Regions from separate parts of the Vibrio sp. SCSIO 43137 genome, predicted to be linked through region 3. Evidence: predicted binding sites of a transcription regulator. Region 3 holds the regulator's gene; each other region holds the start of a gene.
The links. Region 3 encodes PurR, which represses purine synthesis genes. Its sites were predicted from a motif close to TNANGNAAACGTTTNCNTNA; they were not measured.
Positions count from the first base shown of each region.

Region 1: the regulator PurR is predicted to act here: its motif matches at 1,611-1,630, upstream of folD (bifunctional methylenetetrahydrofolate dehydrogenase/methenyltetrahydrofolate cyclohydrolase FolD).
Region 2: the regulator PurR is predicted to act here: its motif matches at 1,748-1,767, upstream of purM (phosphoribosylformylglycinamidine cyclo-ligase).
Region 4: the regulator PurR is predicted to act here: its motif matches at 1,630-1,649, upstream of pckA (phosphoenolpyruvate carboxykinase (ATP)).

Region 1 covers NZ_CP116383.1:947,444-951,337, reverse strand. The annotation lists gene PK654_RS04595 (4Fe-4S double cluster binding domain-containing protein) at 1-1,211, opposite strand, end outside; tRNA gene PK654_RS04590 (tRNA-Arg) at 1,432-1,508, opposite strand; gene folD (bifunctional methylenetetrahydrofolate dehydrogenase/methenyltetrahydrofolate cyclohydrolase FolD) at 1,695-2,552, shown strand; gene PK654_RS04580 (lytic murein transglycosylase) at 2,636-3,604, opposite strand; gene PK654_RS04575 (YcgL domain-containing protein) at 3,646-3,894, opposite strand, start outside.
Region 2 covers NZ_CP116383.1:808,979-812,872, reverse strand. The annotation lists gene PK654_RS03930 (uracil-xanthine permease family protein) at 1-925, shown strand, start outside; gene upp (uracil phosphoribosyltransferase) at 1,035-1,661, opposite strand; gene purM (phosphoribosylformylglycinamidine cyclo-ligase) at 1,831-2,871, shown strand; gene purN (phosphoribosylglycinamide formyltransferase) at 2,872-3,513, shown strand; gene PK654_RS03910 (class II glutamine amidotransferase) at 3,565-3,894, opposite strand, start outside.
Region 3 covers NZ_CP116383.1:1,976,879-1,980,772, forward strand. The annotation lists gene torD (molecular chaperone TorD) at 160-807, shown strand; gene purR (HTH-type transcriptional repressor PurR) at 1,031-2,050, shown strand; cyclic di-GMP riboswitch class I at 2,241-2,323, shown strand; gene PK654_RS09270 (TfoX/Sxy family DNA transformation protein) at 2,438-3,028, shown strand; gene PK654_RS09275 (TVP38/TMEM64 family protein) at 3,215-3,892, shown strand.
Region 4 covers NZ_CP116383.1:63,954-67,847, forward strand. The annotation lists gene pckA (phosphoenolpyruvate carboxykinase (ATP)) at 1-1,457, opposite strand, end outside; gene hslO (Hsp33 family molecular chaperone HslO) at 1,793-2,668, opposite strand; gene hslR (ribosome-associated heat shock protein Hsp15) at 2,685-3,074, opposite strand; gene gspC (type II secretion system protein GspC) at 3,301-3,894, shown strand, end outside.

The DNA.
Region 1 (3,894 bases), 1.0 Mb from region 3:
CCCGGCAGAATAGTGTTTACTCTGTCAATCAACCTATGATGCCAAAAATCAGGTTTATTATAAGGACAGGTGGTAACACAAGTGCCGCAGCCAGTACCTGAGTCTACCCAGTACTGATAGCATTTATCGCAACGAACCCACCATTTATACACACCGGGGTTATTGTAATAGCGTTCTGAACCATCATCGGCCGGAGGTGGATTTAAGGAAGGCTTGATATCTCTCGGAATTGCCTTACCCGGACAGTTATCAGCACAGTGCATACAGTTTTCACAGAAACTCTGTACACCAAATGTCACTGGTTTATCAAAATACTCGTCTAACTCAAGATCTACATAAACCTTAGCAATTCTTAATCTGCTGGCAAATTTATAGTTTTGCAGTAACCCCATACGATTAGACTCACCTAACCCGGCGGCAATTGCATAAGGGACACTTAATCCTCCGCCATTTCCGCAGGCAGCCGCTTTACACCCTAGTGCACTAAAGAAATGAGCCAGCTCTAGTGCAGCTTTGGCCATTCTTGCATAGCCTTCATCGGCTGTGGTATCGGCGGCAGCACTTGGAGCTGCTGAAAATGCATCATAATCTTCAGCAAAGCCCATAACGACAACCGTTTTCGGCTCAAATCCCATAGCCTCTTCCCATGATTTTGACTCAAGGGTGTTATCGTTAAACACATGAGAGTAATCCCAACGAGGATCGCGGCGGGTAATGCCGACAATATCGGCTCCATACATACGGGCAGCGCGTTTTATTTTTGCATGAGCTTCTTCACTGCTCTGGAATTTAAAACCTTCATTAATAGGCTGAGGTTCTATAACAAGAGGAAATGCACCATAAGGGTTCAGACGCTCGCCAACTTCGACAAAGTTGAACATTTCTGCCCCCACCCGGATGGCATGATCAACCGTACCAAAACCCGGAATAGTATCATCTACAACTTTTAGTGTGTCGTAGTAATTTCCCTTGGAATACTCTACTGCGCTGACGCTTAAGGCTTCATTAAAACGTTTATAAGTAGGGGCAACCTGCAGAGGAAAACTATCGTGTTTCACTACCCCTATTCCATCTTCGCGTGCCTTTGCTTTACCGGAACTTAACGCGCCCGCCATAGCCACACTACCAGCAGCACCGAGTTTTAGTATGTCACGACGTGACATTATACCTTTGCTGTCTTTAACCTTATTCTGTGAGTCATTAATCGACATAAAAAAGTAAGCCTCTATTGGTAAACAATAACATTGACTATCAAATATCACTTTCTAATGACGATTCTTAATTAACCACACACAATTCTGACTATAACAAACTATAGTCTGGGCTTATTAGTGATGAAAAACTTAAAGTTTATTGTGGAAGATCAAATTTATCCGGGAGCAAATACAAAAAAGCCGTAGCAAGTACTAACCTGCTACGGCTTATTGTATATGGCACGCCCTAGAGGATTTGAACCTCTGACCACATGCTTAGAAGGCACGTGCTCTATCCAACTGAGCTAAGGGCGCTTTGTAGGGAGGGATTATACGAGAAGCTCTGAAGAGGTCAACGGGTTTCTTTTACTTTATGATTTAACTGACCAAAAAAAAGTCAAATACCTGATAAATATATAGAGCAAACGTTTGCGTGATAGCTATTCGGAGGATAATTTGCGACAATGCGCACGCTCAGTAATTCAACAGTTAAGGGAAGATATGGCTGCTCAAAATATTGATGGAAAATTAATCTCTCAAACCGTCCGCTCCGAAGTTGCTGCACGGGTTAAAGCCCGTACTCAGGCTGGCTTAAGGGCTCCCGGCCTTGCCGTGATTCTGGTGGGGGAAGATCCTGCATCTCAGGTGTATGTGGGCAGTAAAAGAAAGGCGTGTGATGAAGTCGGATTCCTTTCCAAGTCTTTCGACCTTCCGGCAACCGCCAGCGAGCAAGAGTTACTGGAACTTGTTGATGAGCTGAACTTAGATTCTGAAATTGACGGTATTCTTGTTCAACTTCCGCTGCCGGCAGGAATCGATACCACCAAGGTACTTGAACGTATTCTGCCGGAAAAAGATGTGGATGGTTTCCACCCCTATAACGTCGGCAGACTTGCACAGCGCATCCCTAAGCTTAGATCCTGTACACCTAAAGGCGTGATAACCCTTCTGGATCGCTACAATATTGAACTGCGCGGCAAACACGCGGTTATTGTAGGTGCTTCAAACATTGTCGGCCGCCCTATGACCATGGAGCTGCTTCTGGCGGGCTGTACTACAACTACATGCCACCGTTTTACCAAAGAGCTGGAAAACCATGTGCGAATGGCTGACGTTGTTGTGGTCGCCGTGGGTAAACCAAACTTTATTCCGGGCAACTGGATTAAAGAAGGCGCTATTGTGGTCGATGTTGGTATCAACCGGCTTGAATCGGGCAAACTTGTCGGCGATGTTGACTACGAGGGTGCTAAACAGCGTGCCAGCTTTATTACCCCGGTTCCGGGCGGTGTCGGCCCTATGACGGTTGCCACCCTGATTGACAACACCATGATCGCCTGTGAGCAGTATAAATCTGAATAACCTAGCATTAGGTTAATCAATACAAAAAACCTCGCTATGCAAAGCGAGGTTTTTTATTGCTAACTAATCTGAGGTCAGGTTAGTTACTTCAGCTTATCTGCAAGATGACTAACAGCCAGCCCGAAATAGTAAGATCGGTTCCACTTCATCAGCACCTGATAGTTGTTGTAAATCAGGTAAGCTCTGCCATTTTCATCGTCAGGCATAATCAGCCATGCATTAATATCTTCATCCAGTACCGGAAGCTTGTTTCCGTTTAGTCTTCTGATGCCCAGATCATTCCATTGCTGCAAAGTCTTTGCTTTCTCTTTACCCCGTCCGGTCAGGCTGAGTGAAATCCCCTTAGGCACAGTAACCTGCCTGCCCCAGGTGTAATCGTCATCCCAGCCAGACTCTTTCAGGTAATTTGCTGCTGAGGCAAAGACGTCCTGAGTGTTTTTCCAGATATCTTTAACGCCGTCACCATTACCATCTTGTGCAAAATGGATAAAAGAGCTTGGCATAAACTGGCACTGCCCCATGGCTCCGGCCCATGATCCTTTCATGTTATTAACCGTAATATGGCCTTCATCCAGTATGGTCAGGGCGGCCATGGTCTCTTTACGGAAGAACGCTTCGCGGCGGCCTTCAAAGGCCAGTGTGCTAAGGGCATCAATAACATTGTATCCACCGGTCAGGCGGCCAAAATTACTTTCTACACCCCATAAAGCAACAATAAACCTTGGCTGGACACCATATTGCTCACCGATACGTTTTAAGTCGCTATAGTGTTTTTGATACAGGGATTTGGCCTGCTTCACCTTCCAGTCCGGCACGGCCCTTGGAATATATTCATCAAGAGTCAGCTTTTTTTCCGGCTGGTTGCGGTCAGCCTTTACGGCTTTTTTCTTGTAACTGACTTTTTTAAACGCCTCTTCGATAGTGCGTTCTGAGATGCCTTTCTCTCTCGCTTCCTGCTTTAAGCCATTTATATACTGATCAAACTCAGTATTAGCAGCAAGAACAGAAGTGCTGAGCACAACTCCTGCAATTAGGCTGACTACTTTTTTCAATGTTTCTTCTCCCTGAGCCAAATCCTTCCCTGATATTATTGTTATATTTCAGGGGTTCCTTTCTGTCTGGCTTTTTCTTGTTTATATTTTTCTAATAAGTTTTCCGGTGGCGGCGGTAGCTGAAGGAAAAAGCCCTGTTCATCGAGAGACTCTCTCACCTTACCGGCATCCACCTGCGCTAATTCGCGCCCATCCAGTTTGAACACCATAACAAAAAAAGGTTTCCCGAACATATCCATTAAAGCCTGAGGAACGTCAGAAAAATCATCTTTTTTAGGCAGGTAGAGGTA
Region 2 (3,894 bases), 1.2 Mb from region 3:
TGTGGTTGGCCCTGTCATTATGGTTATCGGTCTCGGACTAGCACCAGTCGCTGTAAATATGGCTTTGGGTAAAACGGGCGACGGCGCTGTTCAGTTGGTAGATGCCGACTACGCTCTGTGGATATCCAGCCTGTCACTTATCGCAACCATTGCGATCAGTGTATTCGCAAAAGGCTTCCTGAAACTGCTGCCTATTTTCGGCGGTATTATGACCGGCTATATTCTCAGCCTGCTGTTTGGTGTGGTTGACTTCTCACCTGTTGCCAATGCTGCATGGCTGGCGATGCCGAACTTTACTGCACCTGAGTTTAACATCAACGCTATCCTGTTTATGATTCCCGTAGCCATTGCTCCTGCTGTTGAGCACGTCGGCGATATGCTTGCTATCTCCAGCGTGACCGGTAAAGACTACATTAAGAAGCCGGGACTACACCGCACAATCACAGGTGACGGGGTAGCCACTATGGCAGCTTCTATGCTTGGTGCTCCGCCAAATACTACTTACAGTGAAGTAACCGGCGCTGTTATGCTGACCAAAGCCTATAACCCTGCCATTATGACATGGGCAGCGGTCTCTGCCATTGTACTTGCTCTGGTAGGTAAACTTGGTGCTATTCTGCAAACCATTCCGGTTCCGGTAATGGGCGGCATTATGATTCTGCTGTTCGGTTCAATTGCCACCGTTGGTCTGAATACTCTGATCAAAAATAACGTTGACCTGCATAAATCACGTAATCTGGCGATTGTTGCGGTAACTCTGGTATTTGGTATCGGCGGAATGGCCTTTGGTGTAGGTGAGTTCAGCCTGCAAGGTGTCAGCCTGTGCGGTATTGTCGCTATTGTTCTTAACCTTATCCTCCCACATGACCTTGGTGAGACTCAGGTTGTCGACAACGCTCAGATGGAAGAAGAGCAAGCTTCTTAAGCTCACTATATTCAATACCGCTGCCTTAGGTGGCGGTTATCAATATTGAGATAGAACTAAAAAAGGCTGATGTATCACTACATCAGCCTTCTGTTTTTTATACGAAATATTACTTAGTTCCGAAGATCTTATCGCCTGCGTCACCCAGACCCGGAACGATATAACCTTTATCATTCAGCTTCTCATCGATAGCGGCAGTATAAAGCTCAACATCCGGATGCGCTTTTTCCAGAGCTTCAATACCTTCTGGTGCTGCAACCAATACCAACACTTTTATTGCCTGACAGCCTTTATCTTTAAGCAGATCAATAGTGGCTATCATAGAACCACCCGTCGCCAGCATTGGGTCAACAACCAGAGCGATACGCTCATCAATGTTAGAGGCCAGCTTATTAAAGTAAGGGATAGGTTCTAGTGTCTCTTCATCGCGGTAGATACCGACCACACTGATTCTTGCACTAGGTACATGCTCCAGAACACCATCCATCATGCCCAGACCGGCACGAAGAATAGGCACTACTGTCACTTTTTTGCCTTTAATCTGATCCACTTCTACTGGACCATTCCAACCTTCAATTGTCACCTTTTCAGTTTCAAAGTCTGAGGTTGCTTCGTAAGTTAACAGGCTACCGACCTCGGTCGCTAACTCACGAAAACGCTTAGTGCTGATGTCTCCCTCACGCATTAAACCAACCTTGTGTTTAACTAATGGGTGCATTACTTCAACAACTTTCATTTTCATCTCCGGCAATATTTAAACAAACCTTGTGATTATACGGTTTTTTGCCGTTTTTGCCGAGAAAATCTTGCAGATATTTTTTGTTGCGCAAACGTTTAACTTATTGCGGTATCTCGGTTAGAATAACGCCAGTTTTCACCTCTTAATGACATGAAAAGGATATCCTGTGAGTGGCAATAACTCTTCTTTAAGCTATAAAGATGCCGGTGTCGACATTGATGCCGGGAATGCGTTAGTTGATCGTATTAAAGGCGTAGTAAAGCGCACTCGCCGCCCGGAAGTGATGGGCGGAATCGGAGGCTTTGGTGCTCTGTGCGAGTTACCGACAAAATATAAGGAACCTCTGCTGGTTTCCGGCACTGATGGCGTCGGAACGAAACTACGTCTTGCCCTGGATATGAAGAAACATGACACCATAGGTATAGATCTGGTTGCCATGTGTGTAAACGACCTGATTGTACAGGGTGCTGAGCCGCTGTTCTTCCTAGATTACTACGCAACAGGAAAGCTGGATGTAGACACAGCAGCAGATGTGGTTTCTGGTATTGGTGAAGGTTGTGTACAAGCCGGATGTGCCCTTATCGGCGGCGAAACCGCAGAAATGCCGGGCATGTACGAAGGTGAAGATTATGACGTTGCCGGTTTCTGTGTCGGTGTTGTTGAGAAGCAGGACGTTATTGACGGAAGCAAAGTCGCTTCTGGTGATGCCCTTATTGCCGTCGCTTCAAGTGGCCCGCACTCAAATGGCTACTCACTGATCCGTAAAATTCTTGAAGTATCAAACGCTGATCTTAGTGAAAAGCTGAACGGCCGCACTATCGGCGAACATCTGCTTGAACCAACCCGCATCTATATAAACTCAGCATTAAAGCTTATTGCGGAACATGATGTCCACGCCATCTCCCACATCACAGGTGGTGGTTTCTGGGAAAATATTCCACGAGTGTTGCCGGAGGGCACAAAGGCAGTGATTAACGGTAATAGCTGGCAGTGGCCGGATATCTTCTACTGGCTACAAAGCAAGGGCAATGTAGAGAGCTATGAAATGTACCGCACTTTTAACTGTGGTGTCGGTCTGGTTATTGCCCTGCCGCAGGATCAGGCTGATAAAGCAGTAGAGCTACTTAAGGCTGAAGGCGAATACGCCTGGGTAATCGGCGAAGTAGCCAATGCTGCTGAAGGTGAACAACAAGTAGAGATCATCTAAATGGCTAAAAGTATCGTTGTGCTTATCTCCGGTAACGGCAGTAATCTGCAGGCAATCATAGATAACTTCTGTACTGCTGAATCAGAGTATCGCCTTAGTGCCGTCTTCTCTAATAAGCAGGCTGCTTACGGTTTGCAAAGAGCAAAAGATGCCGGAATTGACGCTCACTTTGTCGATCCGGCGGCCTTTGATTCAAGAGAATCCTTCGATAACACTTTGATGGAGAGCATCAATAAGTATCAGCCGGATCTGCTGGTACTGGCCGGTTATATGCGCATATTGAGCAGTGAGTTCGTTAACCACTATCAGGGCCGCATGCTTAACGTACATCCATCCCTGCTGCCCAAGTATCCGGGGCTGCATACTCACCAGAGAGCCATTGACGCCGGAGATCAAGAGCACGGCACCAGCGTTCACTTCGTTACCGAAGAGCTGGATGGCGGGCCGGTGATCCTACAGGCTAAAGTTCCGGTATTTGCTGATGACACGGCAGATTCCCTTAATCAGAGAATCCAGTCTCAGGAACACAGGATCTATCCTCTGGTTATCAAATGGTTTCTGGATGGAAGACTCAAGATGGAGAATGGCCGGGCCGTTCTGGACGGGGATGTTCTCCCTGAACAGGGCTATGCCAGCGAGTGAAACACAAAGGGCTGAACACTGTTCAGCCTTTTTTTGTTAATCATTTAATACCTACTCAAGAGGCTGAGTAGGAGCCTGATTACCCGGTTTAGCTTCCGCATAAGGCACATTCACCAAACTCTCTTTATTACAGTCGATCACATCACCAAAGTGGAACAGATTAAACTCCCCCGGCTTCATCCTGTGCCACTCCTCATTCTCAGTCAGAGGCTGAGTCGCTACCACTGACACGATATCATTTGGTGTCGTCTCTTCCTGAAAGTTAACGGTAATATCTTCGTCAATCAGACTCGCCTTGCCAAACGGTGCTTTGCGGGTGATCCAGTAAAGATGATTGGTACAGAAGGTCATCACATACTCACCATCACTGAGCAACATGTT
Region 3 (3,894 bases):
TTTTTATTGAGTTTTTTGATTTTTATTGATGGAGAACAACTATTTGACGCCGTGTTAATTTTCTCCTATTTTTCTTAATATATTGTCATAATTTAAGTTAATTCTATTCATATTTTTTGCATACAATTATTTAAGTATTGTTTATTTAGGAATTAAATAATGGAAGAGACAAAAGCGTTTAATGAAAAACGAGCTGAAATCTACTGGTGGCTTTCTAGTCTTTTTGCCAAAGAGCTGACAGAAAAAGATGTTCAGGCATACCACTCTCCAGAAATCCGTTCATTTTTAACCGGGCTGGGTGAGAACCCTACCCTTAAGCCTTCTGTTGACAAAATGGTTGATGCATTAAACCGTCTTCAGGATCGTGAAGATGCTCAACTGGAACTGGCAGCAGATTTCTGTGGCCTGTTTTTGCAGACAGATAAATCGGGCGCCCTTCCCTACGCCTCCATGTACATAGGTGAGAACGGCCTGTTAAATGACAAGCCTGCTCAGGAGATGCAAAAACTGATGCAGAGTCAGGGTGTCGATGTACACAGTGACCTGAACGAACCTGCTGACCATATTGCCATCGAACTGGATTTTCTCGGCAATATGATCATTCGATCCAACGAGCTGGAAAAGCTGGAACATATTGATCAAGCTCTGCTGGAACAGAAAGCATTTATTGAAACTTATCTGTTAAGCTGGATCCCTGAGTTCAGTAAAAAATGCAGTAAGTTCGATGATTTTGGTTTTTATTCCAGTGTCTCTACACTGCTGGTCGATTTCTTAAAGCTGGACTGCACTTATCTTGCCGGAGAATAATCTCAGGCAATAGCAGGCAAATGTGACCAAATACAAATTAATTAGAGCTTTAGCTTTGTATGTTGCGCAAAAGCGGCTATCATGCCTGCGAAAACGATGATAAACGCATGAAAATCATAAACCGCTATACCAGATAGCGGTTTTTTGTGTTTCCGGCACAGATATTGATGGATTTAAAAGTTGTCTACACTTTATAAGAACATCAGAATAATAGGATAAGCTTATGGCCACCATAAAAGATGTTGCGCGCATCGCTGGCGTATCAACGACTACTGTATCTCACGTAATTAATAAAACTCGTTTTGTTGCTGAGGCGACTCAGCAAAAAGTGATGGACGCAGTAAAAGAGCTCAACTACGCCCCTAGTGCTGTGGCCAGAAGTTTAAAATGTAATACAACCCGCACTATCGGTATGTTGGTAACTCAGTCTACTAACCCGTTTCTGGCTGAAGTTGTAGATGGCGTTGAGAGCTACTGTTACCGTCAGGGTTACACTCTTATTCTGTGTAACACAGGTGGTATCTACGAGAAACAGCGCGATTATATCCGCATGCTGGCAGAAAAACGTGTTGATGGCATTTTTGTTATGTGTTCTGACCTGACAGCTGAACTTCAGGAGATGCTGGACGGTCACGCCGATATTCCTAAAGTAATTATGGACTGGGGTCAGGGTACCTCGTCCTCTGAAGATGATTCAGATAAGATTATTGATAACTCCGAAGAGGGTGGTTACCTAGCGACCAAATACCTTATTGAGAATGGCCATACTGATATCGCCTGCCTTAGCGGTCATCTGGATAAGAAACTCTGTATAGAAAGAACTCAGGGCTATCGCCGCGCGCTGGAAGAGAATGGCATCAAGTTTGACGAAAGTAAGATCCTTGAAGGTAACTTTGAATGCGATACAGCCGTTGAGGCCGCTGACAAGATTCTGGCTATGGACAAAAAACCGACGGCAGTATTCTGCTTTAACGACACCATGGCTTTAGGCCTGATGAGCCGTCTTCAGCACCGTGGTATCCGTATCCCGGAAGATATCTCTGTGATCGGTTATGACAATATTGACCTTGCAGCTTATTTCTCTCCGCCGCTAACCACCATTCACCAGCCTAAGCGACGTGTAGGTAAAACAGCATTTGAGATTCTGCTGGAAAGAATCAAGAACAAAGAACACGAAAAACGTGTGTTCGAAATGCAGCCAGAATTGGTTGTACGCGATAGCGTTAAAAATATTAGTAATTAAGCTGATTTGCTATGTTTTAGTTTGCCGTGCAGTACTGTTTCAGCACGGCAATTTAACCTTCTAATTACATTCACCTCTTGAATTAATACTCTAGTAATTTGCTTAAATACGGCCAGAGATTTAGTGAGCAACATCACATTAAACATTCTATAAAGTGATCTCTGTCCAGAAATTATCTATATTTATAGAGTCACGATCAGGGCAAACCATCCGAAAGGGTGGGACGCAAAGCTTCCGGCCTTAACAGAAATGAAAGGTAGCGGGGTTGCCGAAGACTGATTGACAGGCTATTGAGTTTTTACGTTGTTCTGACAACTCAACTCGCTGTTCTGTTAATTTCTCGGTACTGAATTGGTTGATGCAATTTCCTAACCCGAGACTATGAAAATGGATAAACCAGTACTCAAAGATTCACTACTATTATTTGAACGATTCGGCAAAGTAAAGTCGCGTTCAATGTTTGGCGGATTCGGGATTTTTGTCGATGAAACCATGTTCGCTCTTGTTGTAAATAACTCTCTCCACATAAGAGCTCATAAAGCTTCCGCTGAAAAGTATAAGGCAGCAGGATACACACCTTACGTTTATAAAAAGCGTGGTTTTCCCGTTGTCACTAAGTATTTTGCTCTGCCAGATGAAATATGGAACAACACAGATCAGATACTCTCTATTGCCACTGAAGCTCTGGAGTATGCGAAGAGTGAAAAAGCCACTCACGCGGAAGAAAAGCCAAGCAGGCTAAAAGATCTACCTAATCTGCGCCTTGGCACTGAACGCATGCTGAAGAAAGCCGGTATTGCATCCGTCTCCGACCTGAAACAAGTAGGTGCCGTTGGTGCTTATAAAGCGATACAGAAAAGTCACCCCGACACCGTTAATTTAGAACTTTTGTGGGCTCTTGAAGGCGCCCTTAAAGGGACACACTGGTCTGTAATCACCCAAGAGAGACGAGCAGAACTTATGCAGGCTCTCAATTAATTGACCTGCAAGCCAGCTAATGCAAAGCCGCTAACTCTGTTTAGCGGCTTTTTTGTTCTGTTCAGATTAAGGTTTAAACGAAATAGAAATAATCTCTGCTTTCATAGGCCATAATTAAAATATTATGAAAGTTTTCTCGGGCTATCCCTGTCATAGTAGTTAACGCAAATTTTATGGAAACGAATAATGAACAAGAAACTAATTATCGGACTTTTTTTAGTTGCTCTTATTGTGTTGCTGGCTACTCAGTTTGGTCAGTATCTGACTCTGGAAAACGCCAAAGCTCAACAAGCGTTGTTAGCGGACTATATTGAGAATAACTTTGTTATTGCTTCTCTTATCTACTTCTTCGCTTATATTTTGATTACCGCGTTTTCCATTCCGGGTGCGGCCGTTGTAACTTTGCTCGGCGCAGCTCTGTTTGGTTTTGTCACTAGCTTGATTCTGGTCTCATTTGCCAGCAGCATAGGGGCGACACTTGCCTTTCTCAGCAGCCGCTACCTGCTTCGTGACTGGGTACAGTCTAAGTTTGGCAGCAAACTGCAGACCATTAATGAAGGCGTGGAAAAAGACGGTCCGTTTTATCTGTTTTCATTAAGACTTATCCCTGTATTCCCGTTTTTCCTGATTAACCTACTAATGGGGCTGACGCCAATCTCCACTGCCCGTTACTATCTGGTTAGCCAGTTAGGCATGCTGCCGGGCACCATTGTGTTCCTGAATGCGGGTACTCAGTTAGCCAATATCGACAGCTTGTCTGGTATTGTCTCTCCGGGTGTACTGGCATCATTTGTTCTGCTAGGCCTGTTCCCTGTTATCGCAAAATGGATTATGAAAAAGGTTCGTCCTGTTAACCACGCCTGATA
Region 4 (3,894 bases), 1.5 Mb from region 3:
GCCATAGGTACTTCAAGGTTAAATACCGGAATCTGCTTAGTTTCAGCATGCTCAATTGAGCCATCCAGAATCGCATCAATAATGCCACGGGTATCCTGAATCGAGATACGTTTACCAGAACCATTCCAGCCAGTGTTAACCAGATAAGCTTCTGCACCGGCCGCTTCCATACGTTTAACCAGAACTTCAGCATACTTAGTCGGGTGCAGAGTCAGGAATGCCGCACCGAAACACGCTGAGAAAGTTGGCGTTGGTTCAGTAATGCCACGCTCTGTACCAGCCAGCTTAGCGGTAAAGCCAGACAGGAAGTGGTACTTAGTCTGCTCAGCTGTCAGCTTAGCTACTGGTGGCAGCACACCAAATGCATCGGCAGTCAGGAAGATTACCTTGTTGGCATGACCAGCTTTAGAAACCGGCTTAACAATGTTATCGATGTGGTAAATAGGGTAAGAAACACGAGTGTTTTCCGTCTTAGAACCATCATCAAAGTCGATAGAGCCATCATTACGAACGGTTACGTTTTCCAACAGAGCGTCACGACGGATAGCATTATAGATATCCGGCTCAGCTTCTTTAGACAGGTTGATGGTCTTAGCATAACAGCCGCCTTCATAGTTGAAGATACCGTCATCATCCCAGCCGTGCTCATCATCACCAATCAACTGACGTTTAGGGTCTGTTGAAAGGGTTGTTTTACCTGTGCCAGACAGGCCGAAGAAGATAGCGGTATCGCCCTTTTCGCCTACGTTGGCAGAACAGTGCATTGAAGCGATCCCTTTAAGCGGTAAGAAGTAGTTCATCATAGCGAACATACCTTTTTTCATTTCACCGCCGTACCATGTACCACCGATTAACTGCATTTTTTCTGTCAGGTTAAATACCGTGTAGTTTTCAGAGTTAAGGCCTTGTCTCTCCCAGTCAGGGTTAACGGTTTTCGCTGCATTCATTACCACGAAGTCAGGCTCAAAGGTTGCCAGCTCTTCTTCGCTAGGACGGATAAACATGTTCTTCACGAAGTGGCACTGCCATGCAACTTCAGTAACGAAGCGGATAGAAAGACGAGTGTCTTCATTGGCACCACAGTAGCAATCCAGAACAAACAGACGTTTGCCGGAAAGCTGTTTAGTCGTCAGTGCTTTCAGCTCATTCCACACTTCTGTGGAGATTGGCTTGTTATCATTTTTAACTTGCTCAGAAGTCCACCACATGTTTTCTTCTGTTGTTGCATCTTTGACGATGAACTTATCTTTTGGTGAACGACCGGTAAAGATACCGGTATCAACGGCAACAGAACCCAGCTCTGTTACTACGCCTCTTTCATACCCTTCTAAATCGGATCGAGTCTCCTCTTCGAACAACATTTCGTAACTTGGATTGCGAACAATCTCTTTTACGTCATTCAGCCCGTATTTAGTCAGATCTACTTGTGCAGCCTTAGTATGTTCCATAACGGTCATAGGTGCTCCTTATTGGATAAATTGTAGGGAATTTGTAAAATATTTTCTTTTGGTCTGTTAACCATGCTAGCAACGTGAAAGCCAGAAAACAGGGAGACAAGTCAAAAAATATTGATGGAAAAGCCATCGATTATGCTCATTCGTCACACTTTTTGTGTGCTCATTTTTGGGATGACGCAAAGCTTTGCGTTAGATCAAAATAAAGTACAGGGGAGAAAGTCAAAAGTGTGTGAATACTCAATTAACTTGGTGATTTATATGAATTTATGAAATAAAAAAGCCGACTTTTGCCGGCTTGATCTAAAAAACAAAACTTATGTTTTCATATATGCGTGTTAGTGAATGGTTTTGTTGCCATTTTCACTTTGTGCATAAAGCTCATTGACCTGTGCTTCGTCGAACGAGTAACTCGTGCCACAGTAATCACAATGTAAAGAAATTGAGCCTTCGGTTGTTAAAATGTCGTAAACCTCTTCTTTTGCAATGCTAACGATAGCTGAGGCACTTCTTTCCCTTGAACAACCGCAGAAGAATTCAACAGGTTGCGCATTGAACAGCTGCACTTTTTCCTGATTATATAGGCGATATAGCAGCTCATTGGCTTCTAAAGAGAAAAGCTCTTCATTTTTGATGGTATTGGTCAGCTGCTCAAGATGTTCGAAGTCTTCTTCTGACCCTTTTCCGTCAGGAACAACCTGAAGCAACATACCTGCCGCGTGAGGTTTGCCGTCATGTTCGCCAAGGCGGAACCACAGGCGTGTTTTCAACTGCTCTGAGCGGATAAAGTAGCTCTCAAGACATTCTGCAAGGTTGTCTCCTTCCAGCCCGACCACTCCCTGATAGCGTTCGCCCTTGTCCGGAGTGATGGTCATAACCAGATGACCTTTACCCATCAGTTGATGCAAACTTGCGTCATCAGCGATGTCACCTTCCCAGCGGGCAACACCGCGAACCTGTTGATTGTTGTTGCCGTTAATCACTGCCAGAGAAACTGGGCCGTCTCCCTGTAGCTGAAGTGTGATTGAACCCTCAAATTTCAGGGTCGCAGTCAGAAGTGTGGTTGCAACCAGTAGCTCACCCAGCAAATTTTGCACAGCTGCCGGGTACTCCTTGCTGGAAATAATTTGTTGGTATGCATCATCCAGTTGCACCAGTTCGCCACGAACAGAAAGATCTTCAAATAGGTAGCGGTTTAAAACATTGTTTGCCATTTCAGGAAACTCCAGCTTATTGATGTTTAAATTTAATAATATCGCGACGCTGTTTTTTATCCGGTCGTCGATCCGGGCTCGGGCTGTGGAAAGCATTCAGTTTACGCTTCTGATGGTTCTCTTCGCGTTTTGCGATGCTCTCGTCTGTCTCTTTATAAAGTAGTTGAGCTTCCGGCGCTCCGCGACGCTGGTCAGAAATCTTCTCTATAACGACGGTCTTATCATCGTGTCCCTGACGCAGAGTAATGACAGCACCCAGCTCAACCAGCTTGCTTGGTTTTGAGCGCTGACCATTGTAATGAACTTTACCACCGTCAACCATATTTCTGGCAATTGAGCGGGTTTTATAAAACCTTGCAGCCCATAGCCATTTATCCAGCCGCACAGCTTGGTTATCAGTTTTCAATTGAGTTACTCATGCAAAAAAATAAGTTGAACAGTCCGGAATGTAATAGGTCTATATTTGTTAGTACCCTTTCCGGACTCCATTTTGTGTAGAAATGGTGATATGTCTCAATTTTTTCAAGGGTTGTGCGGTAATTCTAGCCTCTGCCTTGCATAGGATGCAGCTAAGGTATGCTACTCTTTCCCGCTATTATTTATTTAGCTATAGACGAGTTAAGAGGATTCCGATGCAATTAAATTTAGGCCGTGATGCAAAACTGACGGGCTTTTTGACGCATTTACCCTCGGCGTTTATCAGCTTCCAGTCTAAGATCAGTTTTTTTATCGCTGCGCTGTTGGTTGTTTGTACCGCATGGATTACTGGTCAATTAGTGTGGCAATTAGCAGAGCAGAGTGATACTTCAGTATCTCGTTGGTCTGCCAAACCGGTAATTGTCAGTCAGCCGCTTGCTACTAGAGCCAACCCCATTAACGAGATTCTCAATGCCAATCTTTTTGGCAAGTATTCCGAAAATAATAGAGTAAAACAGGTGGTTAAACCTGTGGTTCAGAATGCGCCGCAGACCCGTCTGAACCTGATTCTGGTTGGTGCCGTTACCAGCAGCAATGAAGCGGCCAGTCTGGCGGTCATCTCTAACAAAGGTAAACAGGCTACTTACGGTATCGGTGAGCAGATTGAAGGTACACAGGCTAAGCTTAAGGCAGTGTTTGTTGATCGCGTCATTATTGATAACTCAGGACGAGATGAAACCCTGATGCTGGAAGGGGTTAAGTATTCAAAAATTTCATCGGGTACTGAAACTCAGCAGCCTCAGCGAAGA